Regions from separate parts of the Paenibacillus sp. FSL H7-0703 genome, predicted to be linked through region 1. Evidence: predicted binding sites of a transcription regulator. Region 1 holds the regulator's gene; the other holds the start of a gene.
What was found. Region 1 encodes LexA, which represses DNA repair genes until DNA is damaged. Its sites were predicted from a motif close to CGAACATATGTTCG; they were not measured.
Positions count from the first base shown of each region.

Region 1 (3,423 bases):
TACCACCTTTCAGCATATAGAGAGTATCCTTTCCCACTTTCAGATAAGGACGACGGATGAAAAAGATAACAGCCAGCATCAAGTAGAGGCCGAATACAAGCCAATCCATTCCTCGCATGCCAGTCTTAGTCAAAAAGTAACTCATAAGCATGTACAATACAGAAAGACCAGCCAGCATAATTGGCACAGTAATGTTACGACCACGGAAAATATCCATTGCAGAACCTGCGCCATTAATGGTTTGAATGCCTTGCTTTTTGCGCGATTTATTTAAATGCGCTGTGTTTTTGCGTACTTTTCTTTCAAATGATCGGGCCATCTCTCAATTCCTTCCCAGATATATTACAATAAAACAATTGCCTCAAAGCTGATCTATATAGATACCGAGAACGGTACCTAAAACAAAAGGCAAATTGCAGGCTTGGGCGCTTTAACAACTTTAATGCTTCAGCCCGTCATTTCCCTTCGATGTATCATCGTCCACAAATTCAATCGTTTCAAGCTGCTGCCGAAAATTACGGCGAATGTTACCTAAATAAATTTCCCGAAGATTGGCGCGCTCTGTGGCTTCCTCTTCCGTCAAACCCTCGGATTTTGCTTTGCGCGCTAATTCATTGATGCGCTGAACTAAGCTGTCTATATCCAAATTGTGTCCCCTCCATAAAAGCAAAGATATAATACACTTTGACATGTAGAAAAGAGCTTGTCAAGGCTCCCGCATTACGCTCCCTGACAAGCTCTAATTGTCTATAGATCAGAAGTTAGGAAGCTTGAGTACCTGACCTGCCTGTACTCCCCGATCCTCCAAACCGTTAATCCGCACAATTCCTTCTATATATACCCGTGTATCCATTCGTTCCGGTTTATGATTTGCGGCAATCTCCCACAACGTATCTCCAGGTTGTACGGTCAGTTTAGTCACTTCTTCCTTGGAAGCTGAAGGTGCCGCGAAAACCGTAAGTACACCTGCCCCTGCAATCCAAGCAACAATCACTAAAATAAGAAGCTTAACTAAAAGAGTATTAGTAATAATTTGCATAAAATGCGCTCTACCCTCTTTTCGGGTCTCCTGCAAATTTTCTGAATTCATCGGAAAAATACTTTGATAAGTGCTATATTTCATCATTGGCTGCGACCTCCAAACGTTTGTTCTTATGTTTTCACAATATAACACGAACATTTGTTTTGTTCAATAGAAAAGAGAACAAAAGTTCGCGATTATTTTTAGGGATTATTTAGAACTTATGTTTGTACGAACGGAGGTTCTATGCTATAATTTTCCCAAACGTTACTAAATGGGGTTGATACGGTATGTCTAAGATTTCGAGCCGCCAGCAGGCCATTCTTGAATTTATCCGCAATGAAGTGCGTCTAAAGGGATACCCCCCTTCTGTACGCGAAATAGGCGAGGCTGTCGGATTGGCCTCCAGTTCTACGGTTCACGGTCATTTGGATCGTTTAGAGAAAAAAGGACTCATTCGACGCGATCCTACAAAACCACGGGCTATTGAGTTACTCGGTCAAGACGAATCGGATAACAGCAACTTGATTAATTACTCCATTAGTCGTGTCCCCGTCGTCGGCAAAGTAACTGCTGGCCTTCCTATTACGGCGACAGAAAATATTGAAGATTACTTTCCTCTTCCCCAACACTTTGTTGGTGAGGATAAAATATTCATGTTATCTGTTGTAGGCGAAAGCATGATTGAGGCTGGGATTGCTAACGGAGACTATGTAATCGTACGTCAGCAGCAGACCGCTGATAATGGCGATATTGTTGTAGCTATGACAGATGAAGACGAAGCTACAGTTAAAACCTTCTACAAAGAAAAAGATCATATCCGGCTTCAACCTGAAAATCCAGCCTTTGAACCGCTTCGCCTGACACACGTCAGCATTTTGGGCAAGGTTGTAGGACTCTTCCGGGACTTCCACTGATTTCTCGTTCTTTCTTCCCCGTTATTCTAACCACTAATACAAAACCGGCTGCCTAGGGCAAGCCGGTTTTGTATTGTTATTATGTATCTCACAACTATTTTTTCATTTCAGCAACCTATTCCTATTGTTTCTACTATAAAATCAGCCTCCTCATCTCAAATAATCACCCACTGATCTTGAGCAGCTATACTGTTATGGGCAAAACTAATAGATCTTTCTTTGTTTTGGATAAATATGGTATATTAATTACTCATAGCTCTGTAGGAGGAATTAAATGAAAAAAATTATAATTTCAGCGTTTTTTGTGATATTTATCGCCATAAGCTGTGTAGTACCAACAATGGATCATTTGTATGCAAAAGAGAAATCACACATAACAACCTACGATCGTATTCAGTACATACAAATACTTATCCATTTCAGGTATTTAGAAAAGCAACTCGAAGCTGTAATTTCCGAAAGAAACAATTATCCAGAAGACAGCCAAGAATATAAACTGCTCTCTGAACAACTGAATCATATTCTTGCTCAAGAGGCGTACTACGAGAAAAAACTTAACACTCTTAATAGTAAATAATTTTCATACTAAACTGCATATTATTTATCTACACTATTAGACTCATGCCGACCTGCCTGTAACATTCTCCTGCAACGTAAAGTTGAAATGGCGAAGACAGGTTCGCATGAGTTTTTTGTTAACCATTAGTAATATAGGTACCAGCTTCTTTTTGCTTTTAATAGATTTATGCTGATACATTACTATCACAATTGACATATGTATATAGCAGACCTAAGCAAAGGAGATATGCAGATGATCAGAAATAGAGTTAAAACGTATAAGCATCGCATCGGGAAAAACAGATATCTGGTCGTTAAAGTCTTTCAAGCCGCAGCTGCTAAAACAGGAAGCGGAAATGCACTAGCAACCAATGCCTTGAATATCAAAATTTCCAAGCGTAAGCATAAACACCACTAAGATTCATCCGTACCTTCATTTCCTTGAAGGGAGGTGATCATATGAGCAGAAGACATTGCAGACGTGATTTGAGAAGAAGAAGATCAAACATCCGTTCGAATCAAAGAGCCGTTGCGCGTGCAAGAGGTAACGCACTGGCTGTTAATCTGTTTAGCGTGAATGATAGACAACGCAGACGTTAATAATCGTTTTCAAGCAAAAGCAGGAAGGATTCTTCCTGCTTTTTTTTGTGTTAAACAGCACACCTAACTACTGCTATGAATCGTTGAAGCAAGCGGACGAGATCGTAGAATATCACACATAGTTGAACAGTCGCTACAATTTTGCTCTTTTTATAAATCTAACAGACAGGAAAAGGTGGTTCTCTTTTAGAATAGTGTGCATAGAGAAATTAAACCAGGAGGAGACAAGCCATGATAATTAAAATGTCACTTTCGAATATGGGAGATTTTAAGAAGTCAAATGAGAATAACGGCTTTATTGTGTCAGGAAGGATTATACCTAAATAC
Region 1 covers NZ_JBBOPF010000001.1:89,879-93,301, reverse strand. The annotation lists gene MHB46_RS00425 (hypothetical protein) at 1-319, opposite strand, end outside; gene MHB46_RS00420 (DUF896 domain-containing protein) at 440-646, opposite strand; gene MHB46_RS00415 (LysM peptidoglycan-binding domain-containing protein) at 755-1,123, opposite strand; gene lexA (transcriptional repressor LexA) at 1,312-1,938, shown strand; gene MHB46_RS00405 (hypothetical protein) at 2,213-2,515, shown strand; gene MHB46_RS00400 (hypothetical protein) at 2,750-2,914, shown strand; gene MHB46_RS00395 (hypothetical protein) at 2,956-3,096, shown strand; gene MHB46_RS00390 (GNAT family N-acetyltransferase) at 3,328-3,423, shown strand, end outside.

Region 2 (3,423 bases), 5.2 Mb from region 1:
AGTGAAGGATTTTGCCTTCAGTAATATTAGAACGCAGCCGTAAAAAAAGGCTGGAGCACGCACACCCTTGGGTGTTTAAAAACGAAATAGCCAAGATTGAGGGTGACCCAGAGGCAGGCGATTTGGTCAGCATCGTTAACCATCAGGGGCGTTATTTGGCGACAGGTTACTATAATCCGGCTTCACAAATTACAGTACGTGTGATGTCCTATGAGCCGCTGGAAGCAATGGATCAAAACTTTTTTGCCCAACGCTTTCGCAAATGTCTGGAGCACCGCCAACGTTTTGTGACCGGGGGAGACGCTTATCGGTTGGTGTACGGCGAGGCTGATTTTTTGCCTGGACTGATTGTAGATCGATTTGGTGATGTGTTAGTCGTGCAGTTGTTAACGCTTGGCATGGATCGGCGCAGGGAAGAAATCAGGGATGCGCTCGTTGAAGTAGTGGGTCCTGCTGGTATATATGAGCGCAGTGATGTATCCATCCGTGAGCTGGAAGGATTGGAACAAACGAAGGGTCCTTTGTACGGTGATTGCCCGCGTCATGTGGTGGTGACGGAAAATGGCCTGCAAATCAAGGTTGATATCGTAGAGGGCCAGAAGACGGGGTATTTCTTTGACCAGCGTGAAAATCGTGCGGCTATAGCACCGTTGATGACAGGTTGGGGAGCACGTAGTGGAATTACGCTACAAGAAGTAGCTGCAGACTCAGGGGATGCGGGCACTACGGTCATGAAGCCAGTGAATAAAAGTGGTAAGGTTGTTGAATTCCCATTCTGGGATGGCGCAACCGTATTGGAATGTTTTTCACATACGGGAAGCTTTACGCTCAATGCATGTAAACATGGTGCTAAAAAAGTAACATGTCTTGATATTTCTGAGCATGCGATTGAAAGTGCGCGGGATAATGTCAAGCTGAACGGTTTTGAGGAACGCGTCGAGTTTGTCGTCGACGATGCTTTTCAATATTTGCGCAATCAAGTGAAAGGCGTAGAGGAACGCAATGCACGAGCCGGGGGCAAAGGAGATACATCCAAGCCGCTGACAGCAGGTGGCGGACGCACCTTTGATGTGGTCATTCTCGATCCGCCAGCCTTTGCCAAAACGAAGAACGCTGTCAAAGGAGCTACACGTGGGTATAAAGATATCAACCTGCATGGGATGAAACTTGTCAATGAGGGCGGCTATCTGGTGACAGCGAGCTGTTCGTTCCATATGCGGCCAGAGCTGTTTTTGGACACCATTAAGGAAGCGGCGGCAGATGCCGGCAAAATCCTTCGTCTGGTAGACTGGAGAGCGGCTGGTAAGGACCATCCTCAAATTTTGGGTGTGGAGGAAGGCCATTACTTGAAATTCGCCATCTTTGAGGTGCGCAGCCGGACACAGCTTTAGGTTTCATACAAAGTCAAAGTCAATCGCCTTTTTGGTGATTAAATAGGTAAAATAGACTCATTTTAGGTATAAATCAGTCCTGTAGAGAAGGCATGCACCAAGCCAACCTGCGGGACTGATTTATTTTTAGGGGGAGGATGAATTGCTACAACATGGCAAACGTACGTTCTTTTCTCCCTTGCCTGATATGCTATACTGTTTAATAGAATGTTGTTCGTTGGAAAGGAGGCCGCATCATGTCGGTCCGCTTGTTGATTGGCCGCTCTGGTAGTGGTAAAAGTACGTTAATCCGCAATGAAATGACGTCTATGTTACGCGAGGAGCCGCTAGGTAAGCCTATGCTGTTACTTGTACCGGAGCAATCGTCATTTGCTTCCGAGCATGCGTTACTTACAGAAGCCGGAAACGGTATTCAGGGGTCGGTGCGCGCCCAAGTGATGGGATTTCATCGTCTTGCCTATTTAGTTATGCAGGAAACCGGGGGTTCAGCACTGGTGCATGTAACGGAAGAAGGCAAGAAGATGCTTTTATATAAAATTATTCGTCGTCGCAAGGATGAACTGAGCTTGTTTAAGGATTCGGGAGACCAGCTCGGCTTTGTGGATCGGTTGAATACATTGTTTACGGAGCTAAAGCAGTATGGAAATGATACTCGGTCTGTACCCGAGCAACTGGAGCGAATGAACGCTGTGGGAGAGTCAACTCCGATTTTGCGCGGCAAGCTCAAAGATATCAGTCTAATCTACGAGGATTTTGAACGAGAGCTGACGCTTAAATATATAGACGGTGAAGATACGTTGCGTATGCTGGCAGAACAGATTGCGGAGTCTTCCCTTGTGCGTGGAGCAGACATTTGGATGGATGGCTACCGTAGATTTACACCACATGAATACAAGGTGGTGGAGCAACTTATGCTGCATGCCTCTTCGTTGACGGTGGCGCTGACTTGCAACCGTAGCTACGAGAGCGGACAGCTTCCGCATGAGTTGGATTTGTTTCATCCTTCGGCGGCTACGTATGTAAGGCTCAAAGGAATAGCAGACGAGCTGATGATAGAGACGCAGACACAATTGCTGCGCCCTGATCCGTTGCCGAGATTTAAGGAGCGTCCAGCGTTGGCATATTTGGAGGCTAACTTTGAACATCGTACAGGGTTACGGAATCAGGAACAACGGATGCGGCTGCAGCAGCTACGAGAGCAGTGGACAGAAGAACAGCCGGAGGGCATAAAACTGTACACTGCGGCTAATCGCCGTGCAGAGCTGGAAGGGGCTGTACGCGAAATGCGCCGTCTGGCCCGAGAGGAAGGCGCGCGTTACCGGGAGATGGCTCTGTTTGTACGTCATATTGAAGATTATGAGCCATGGGTGGAACCGATATTCAAACAGTATGAGGTTCCAGTATTTCTGGATCAGCGAAGAAGTGTATTACATCATCCTTTGGTGGAATTGATTCGGGCTTCGCTGGATATCGTGCAGCGGCATTGGCGATATGAGGATGTATTCCGTGCGGTCAAAACAGACCTTCTCTTGCCGCTGGATGGTCGGGTGAGCCGCGAGGAGATGGACCGTTTGGAAAACTATGTTCTGGCCTGCGGAATACAAGGCAGCCGTTGGACAGACGGTCGGCCGTGGCAGGCTGTGCCCAGCTTGTCACTAGAGCTGGAGGAGCAAGAACGGAACCGTAGGCGGGATGAAACGTTGGATTTGATGGAGCTATGCCGGGATGTGATCGTGACGCCTTTACGTGCGTTTGAGAAACGTGTGGGCAAGGCACGAACTGCACTTGAGAAGTGTGAAGCGGTATATCTGTTACTGGAAGATGCAGAAATCGGCCACAAGCTGGACGCCTTCATTCATCAGGCAGAGGAAGCAGGAAAACCTGAGCAGGCGAAGGAGCATCGTCAGGTATGGGATGCAGTGCTTGAACTACTGGATCAAATCGTCGAAATGATGGGTGATGAGAGGCTGGATACCTCTTTGTTTGCAGGTGTGCTGGAAACGGGATTGGCCGAGTTCCGTATGGGACTTGT
Region 2 covers NZ_JBBOPF010000001.1:5,244,964-5,248,386, forward strand. The annotation lists gene MHB46_RS23635 (class I SAM-dependent rRNA methyltransferase) at 12-1,391, shown strand; gene addB (helicase-exonuclease AddAB subunit AddB) at 1,628-3,423, shown strand, end outside.
Region 2: a site for LexA is predicted at 1,548-1,561, ahead of addB (helicase-exonuclease AddAB subunit AddB). Genes of this name have one in related genera too.